2 regions of the Pseudanabaenococcus habilitatus PCC 7502 genome follow, and region 1 is predicted to be linked to the other one. Evidence: predicted binding sites of a transcription regulator. Region 1 holds the regulator's gene; the other holds the start of a gene.
The links. Region 1 encodes HrcA, which represses chaperone genes, less so after heat shock. Its sites were predicted from a motif close to TTAGCACTCNNNNNNNNNGAGTGCTAA; they were not measured.
Positions count from the first base shown of each region.

Region 2: groES (co-chaperone GroES) is a predicted target of HrcA. The motif match lies at 1,760-1,786, and genes of this name have one in related genera.

Region 1 covers NC_019702.1:415,970-419,612, forward strand. The annotation lists gene aat (leucyl/phenylalanyl-tRNA--protein transferase) at 207-785, shown strand; gene hrcA (heat-inducible transcriptional repressor HrcA) at 949-2,019, shown strand; gene SYN7502_RS02010 (hypothetical protein) at 2,055-2,258, shown strand; gene glyS (glycine--tRNA ligase subunit beta) at 2,375-3,643, shown strand, end outside.
Region 2 covers NC_019702.1:1,101,993-1,105,635, forward strand. The annotation lists gene groL (chaperonin GroEL) at 1-1,320, opposite strand, end outside; gene groES (co-chaperone GroES) at 1,422-1,733, opposite strand; gene SYN7502_RS05350 (hypothetical protein) at 2,139-2,942, shown strand; gene SYN7502_RS05355 (PAP/fibrillin family protein) at 2,996-3,589, shown strand; gene dnaN (DNA polymerase III subunit beta) at 3,601-3,643, opposite strand, start outside.

The DNA.
Region 1 (3,643 bases):
GAAACAGGCTCTATAAAGGTCTTGAAGGTTCAATAACCCTTTAGTAACTAATTTACTTTTTATCGTTCACAGCGATGTTTGGCAACCCAAGCATCTTTTTTTTATTTATTTTTATGAATAGTTAATTTAGGAGATATTAATTTTGGGGGCAGTATATTACTGAATACGCTGTATGAAATCTTAAGAATGTGGCTTGTAATTTAGTGATACCTATGGATATTCAAAGCATCATTCAAGGCTATGCTCAAGGGCATTTTTTGATGTCTGAGGGAGATAACCAACCCGTGGAATGGTATTACAGTAGTAAGCGCACTTTAATTCCCCTAGATCAAAGATTTACCTATCCCCGATCGCTCCAAAGAAGCCTGAATCAAAATCGGTTTGAGGTCAAAATTAACAAAGCTTTTAATGAAGTTGTGGCAGGATGTGCAGATCGGGATACAACTTGGATTTCTAATGAACTCAGGCAAATTTATGCGGCTCTTAATCAAGCAGGATGGGCGTATAGTTTTGAAACCTGGTATGAAGGTAAGTTGGCAGGGGGCATTTTAGGGATCAGCATTAATGGCGCATTTATTGGGGAGTCTATGTTTTATCGAGTGCCAGATAGCTCCAAAGTGGCAATGGTAAAGTTAGTCGAACATTTGCGACCGCGGGGTTTTGTTCTATTTGATGCCCAGATGATGAATCCACACTTAGCAAGATTTGGTGCCTTGGAAATTAGCGATCGAGACTACAAAAAGCTCTTAAAAACTGCCCTAGAAAAATCATGCTCTTTTATTTAGGCTTCAATTAAGTTTGAAATTTAGGTATTAAAGTGTTAAAAGTATTAAAAATTTGGACTAAATATTTATAAGTTCTGGAGTTCAATCAAATCACTTTATAAAAAGAGTTAAAAGGGCTGAGTTATAAAATTATTTAAATAGTTCTTCAAATTGAAAATCAACTATGACCAACCTTAACCCCAGACAGCAAAAGGTGTTGTGGGCAACTGTAAATCACTACATTGCCACGGCGGAACCTGTTGGGTCAAAGGTGATAGCTGAAGGTTACAAATTTAATATTAGTCCAGCCACCATTCGCAATATTATGGGCGTACTGGAAAAGTCGGGATTACTATATCAGCCCCATACTTCTGCAGGGAGAGTGCCATCGGACTCAGGCTATCGAGTATATGTCGATCATTTAATTCACTTAGATAAAGCCGCACATACGATTCCAATCTTGGAGCAAAAACTAGAACAAAAATTTGATGCGATCGCCTACCAAAATTTAGAACATCTTCTCCGCAGCACCGCCCAAATCTTAGCTACCTTTAGTGGTTGCATTGCCATGATTACTAGTCCTAATCTGCAAACTGCCCGCATTCGCCATGTGCAATTGTTAATGGTCGACCATCAAACTTTAATCCTAATTTTAGTCACTGATACCTATAACACCACATCGGTAACGGTGAAACTACCCCCAGATATGGAGGTAAGTAGCCTAGAGTCGGAAATCCAAATTTTAACTAATTTTCTTAATACCCATCTGCGAGATCAGTTAATTACAGATTTAACTAAGCTGCGATGGCAGGAACTAGATCAAGAATTTCAGCAGTATGCTCAGGTCTTAACCACTTCTCTAAAAGAACTTGCTGCCATTTGCAATCCACCCGAAATTAATCAAATATTCATTAGTGGACTAACTGAACTATTACGCCAACCAGAATTTAGTCAATTGAACCAAGTACAAGCAATTATTCAACTGTTAGAAGTGGATCAAGCATCTTTATTTCCTCTAATTTTTAATAATGCTTCTAATAACCCTGCTAACGCCTTAACTATTAGAATTGGGAATGAAATTTCCCTAGAGCCAATTCAAAACTGCACCCTAATTTCAAGTACCTATAGCTATGATGATGTGCCTGTGGGTAGTGTGGGGGTTTTAGGTCCAACTCGGATGGATTACGAACGGGCGATCGCTTCGGTGCAAGTAATAGCACATAATTTGTCTGAAGCAATGAATCAAAGGCTATAACTAATATAAGCTGAGCATAAATCTGAGGTAAAAAAATGCGACTATTAGGATTGATTGTAACTGTGGGCATAGTTTTATATCTAGTCACATCGTCACTTAATAAGCAAACTAAGCCAGATGCAGTAAATCAAAATCTTTTAGATAAACCCGCAGAGGTAAGAACTGAAGTTAATAAGGCACTAGATGCTACCGAAAAAGCCAGACAAGATGCCTTAAAACAAGCCGATCCCAAAAATTAAGGCTCCAAAATCAAAAAAGATTTATTGTGATGCAGAGTTCTAAAAGCTCTAAGTTTTAACGTTATAGGCTGTGGATTAATATAAACTTGAAGGTTAATTTAGTCTAGCAGCAAAAAATGGCAACGTTTTTATTAGAAGTAGGTACAGAAGAGTTACCAGCAAGTTTTATCACCGATGCCCTGAAGCAATGGCAGCAGAAGATTCCTCTGAGCCTTACGACAAATTATCTAACCGCCACTAAAATTAGCTGCTATGGTACTCCCCGCCGTTTAGCTGTGGTCATTGAAGGTTTACCTAGACATCAGCCCGATCAAACCCTAGAAATTAAAGGTCCTGCCCTTGGAGCCGCTTATCAAAATGGTGAGCCGACTAAAGCATTATTGGGTTTTACCCGTTCTAAGGGTATAGAAATTGCTGACTTAGTAGTTAAAGAAACAGAAAAAGGTAGCTTTGTATTTGCTTACCAAGAAGTACGCGGTAGAGAAACCGATGAAGTATTGACAGAGATAGCTCCCACATGGATCACAGGTTTAGAAGGAAAAAGACTGATGCGCTGGGGTACAGGTGAGTTAAAATTTCCCCGTCCGATTCGCTGGTTAGTTGCCCTATTAGATCAACGAATTATTAGTCTGAGCCTAGAAAATGTCAAAAGCGATCGCCGTAGTTGGGGACATCGAGTTATGCATCCCCGCCCTGTAATTATCGATACAGCTAGAGACTATGTGGCTACCCTCAAGGAAGCTTTTGTGGTTGTAGATGGAGTTGAACGCAAGCAGAGAATTTGTAGCCAGATTAAAGGGGTATCGGAGTTAATGCGGGCAGAGGCAGAGATTCCCGAAGCACTCCTTGAAGAAGTAACGCAATTAGTGGAGTATCCCACCGCCGTTGTGGGCGATTTTGATCAAGATTTTTTGGCACTGCCACCTGTGGTAATTAAAACCGAGATGGTGAGTCATCAACGCTATTTTCCTTTGTATGATCAAAATAATCAGCTTTTACCCAAATTCATTACGATTTCCAATGGTGATCCAGATAAGTCTCGATTAATCGCCGCAGGTAATGGCAGAGTAATTCGGGCAAGGCTATCCGATGGTAAATTTTTCTATGATAGCGATCGCTCTGTATCCCTAGAAAGCTTTTTACCCCTATTAGAAAAAGTGACATTCCAAGAGCAGTTAGGATCGGTGTCTGCAAAGGTGGAACGGATTATCCAAATTGCTGCGGCAGTTACTGAAGTGATCCCGAATCTCGAGCTAACTACAACAGAAACTGACCAAATTAAACGTACAGCCCATCTCTGTAAAGCTGATTTAGTTGCGAGCATGGTTAAGGAATTTCCGGAACTTCAAGGGATTATGGGTAGCTACTATGCTCGATCCAGTGGT
Region 2 (3,643 bases), 690 kb from region 1:
TGCACCTGTAAGCTCTTCCGCCTTGAGGTGAGCATTTGCCCAAGTTTCGAGTTCGGGAGCTAGGTGAGCATAGGTTGTCCCACCACCGGGAACGATCCCTTCTTCTACGGCAGCTTTAGTAGCATTGATGGCATCTTCTAAACGGAACTTGCGATCCTTCATTTCAGTTTCCGTAGCAGCACCAACTTTGATTACAGCTACACCACCCGCTAATTTAGCAAGGCGCTCTTGGAGTTTTTCCTTATCAAAGGAGGAATCAGATTCTTCGATTTGGCGACGGATTTGTTCACAACGTGTCTTCACCGCAGCTTCATTACCTTCAGCCACAATGGTTGTAGTATCTTTAGTGATCACAATACGACGAGATTTACCCAGCGCATCTAACTTGACTGTGTCTAAACGTAATCCTGCATCTTCAGTAATAACTTGAGCACCAGTTAGCACAGCAATATCTTCCAGCATGGCTTTACGGCGATCGCCAAATCCAGGAGCTTTAATAGCACACACATTCAAAATGCCACGGAGACGGTTGACCACTAGGGTTGCCAAAGCTTCTTTTTCAATGTCCTCAGCAATAATTAATAGAGGACGACCAGTGCGGGCTACTTGTTCCAGAACGGGTACAAGGTCTTGAACTAGGGCAATTTTCTTATCTGTAACTAATAAGAATGGTTCCTCTAGGGAAGCTTCCATGCGCTCAGAGTCAGTGACAAAGTATGGGGAGATGTAGCCCTTATCAAACCGCATTCCTTCGGTAATTTCCAGTTCGGTAGTCATAGACTTACCTTCTTCGAGGGAAATTACGCCTTCTTTGCCAACCTTATCCATAGCATCGGCAATCATTTGTCCTACAGCCTCATCGTTACCTGCAGAAATTGAGCCAACTTGAGCGATCGCTTTAGAATCGACTACTGGACGAGAATGAGCCGCAATTTTTTCAACTAAGAAACTAGACGCTTTATCAATACCACGCTTCAGGGAAATCGCATTAGCTCCAGCAGCGACGTTACGCATACCTTCTTTGACGATCGCATGTGCCAGTACAGTTGCCGTAGTTGTACCATCTCCAGCCGCATCATTGGTCTTAGAGGCAGCCTGACGAATCAAAGCTACACCAGTATTTTCGACATTATCTTCAAGTTCAATTTCTTTGGCGATCGTGACACCATCATTAATGATTTGGGGAGAACCAAATTTCTTTTCTAAAACGACATTTCTGCCTTTAGGACCAAGGGTAACAGCTACCGCTTCGGTCAAAATATCCATACCACGTTCGAGTGCACGACGGGCATCTTCGTTATATATAATTCGCTTTGCCATAATTTTCTAGCCTTAGATTTAGATTAATTTCGATTAATTGAAGGGATTAAGTAAAGATCAAATTGAAGGTTTATACTTACAAAAAGCCTATCTAGTAAGACCTATGCCACGATCGCTAGAATATCTTTCTCTGCAAGTAAAACATACTCAACACCATCAATCTTGAGTTCATTGCCCGCATACTTGGAGTAGAGAACCTTATCGCCAATTTTGACTTCTAAAGGTTGACGGACTCCCTTATCATCAAGCTTGCCAGCACCAACAGCAGAGACTTCACCAATTTGGGGCTTTTCTTTGGCTGTATCAGGTAAAAAGATGCCACCTGCGGTTTTTTCTTCCTTCTCGCTGATTTTAACAAACACGCGATCGCCCAAGGGCTTCACGGTAGAAACATTTAAAGACACTGTTGCCATAGCGTTTAATCCAATAACAATACTATTTAGCACTCTTGACTGCTGAGTGCTAATGTAGCTGAATTTGGGTAACTCCTACCAGTGTGGTTTACCGAACTAGGAAAAATTCAAAAGTTAAGTTTTAAGTTTATAGGCAATAAATTAACTATAATATTTCTAAATATCTTTATCTTCAAAATTCAGCCGCAGATAAATTCAAGTCCAAAATCAAGCCACAATAAAGGTAAGTTCAAGTCTTATATCCAAATTTTAATGGATAGAATATGGATAGAAATTATGGCTTATTAAAGTTTTCAGAAAAAAAAGAGACAAATCAGAATCGCAAGGCTAGGTTCCCCATTATGGTTTTATATTTCTTTTTGTGCCGCATCAAAAAGCATAATAGTCGAATAATAGAATCTTCCTATGCAATTAATTAAACTAGCTATTAATCTTGGGGCGATCGCTGCCTTTGCGCTTACTTCCATTGGTTTACAACTACCTCGACTGCAGCAAAAGCTAGTGGGACAAACACCAGAGGCGGATCAACGGTGGATACAGCAAGAAAAGGCGCGCCTAAAGTTCTTAAATCAACTACCGCCTAAAGGATTTGGGTTCAATAATATAATTGCTGACCTGACGTTTTTAGGATTTCTACAATATTTTGGTGATGATGTGGCAAGGCTAAAAAATAAAACGGGCTATGTATTAAGTCCCGACTATTTTGATGTCATTATCAGTCGTGATCCCAGACATATTTACGCTTATTTATTCATGTCTAATAGTGTTACTTTATTTGCAGCACAACCCCATCGGGCGATCACTCTCTATGAGCAAGGACTACCATTCATTATTCCTGAAAAACAATATGATGCCTATACCGTATGGCGGAGGCGGGCGATCGATGAATTATTATTTTTAGGGGATAGTGCCGCAGCCCGAAAATCCTATCTTAAAGCGGCGGAGTGGGCAGATCGAGCAACCTTTCCCCCTGATGCCCTCCCAGAAACTAAATTTGTAGCAGCATACTCTCGTGCCTCTGCTGAATTTTTACGTCAAGACCCCAATAGTTCAGCCGCCAGAATTTCCGCCTGGGGATCGGTTTTAACGTCTGCCGTAGATCAGAAAACCTTTCAGATTGCTGTAAATGAGCTAGATAAATTGGGTATGCTAGTCCAAACTGATGCCCAAGGGCGATTACAATTAGTCCCAAAGTCGAAAAATCCATAATTTATCTAAATCATTTATCCTTCTGCGTAACATAGGGATATGAATAATAAAAAATGAATAAAAAACAAGTTTTACTGCAGGCGATCGCTCCATTTCAAATAGGATTAAATCAAAAAGGCTTAAAACCTACAGAAAATCAAACTAAAGAAATCCTATCTGCCGTTGCCTATCTTGAAGAATCAAATCCCAATCCTTCTCCCCTAGAAGTCCCAGAATTACTCTTGGGTGACTGGCGCTTATTATTTACCAGTAGTAAAGAACTTTTAGGACTAGATCGATTACCCATTATCCGCACCCAATACATCTATCAATGTATTCGAGACGGTAAAATTTATAATATCGCTGAATTTACAGGTTTTCCTTTCCTAGAAGGCTTCGTAAGTGTATGCGCTAGTTTTACCCCTGTATCCAGACAACGAGTTAATGTTAGATTTGAACGCTCTGTTTTGGGTTTACAAAGACTCTTAAACCACAAAAATGTTAGTGAATTTGTGAAAATCCTAGAATCTAAGGTAAAGTTACCTGCGGTGGATTTTCCTATTACCAGTACAAATCAAAAAGGATGGTTGGAAACTACCTATTTGGATGAAAACCTACGCATTGGCAGAGGCAATGAAGGCAGTATATTTGTCTTGGAAAGAAAGTAAATAATTCAGCCTTAATTTCTGATTTGCACTGGCATAATTAAATAGGTCATATTC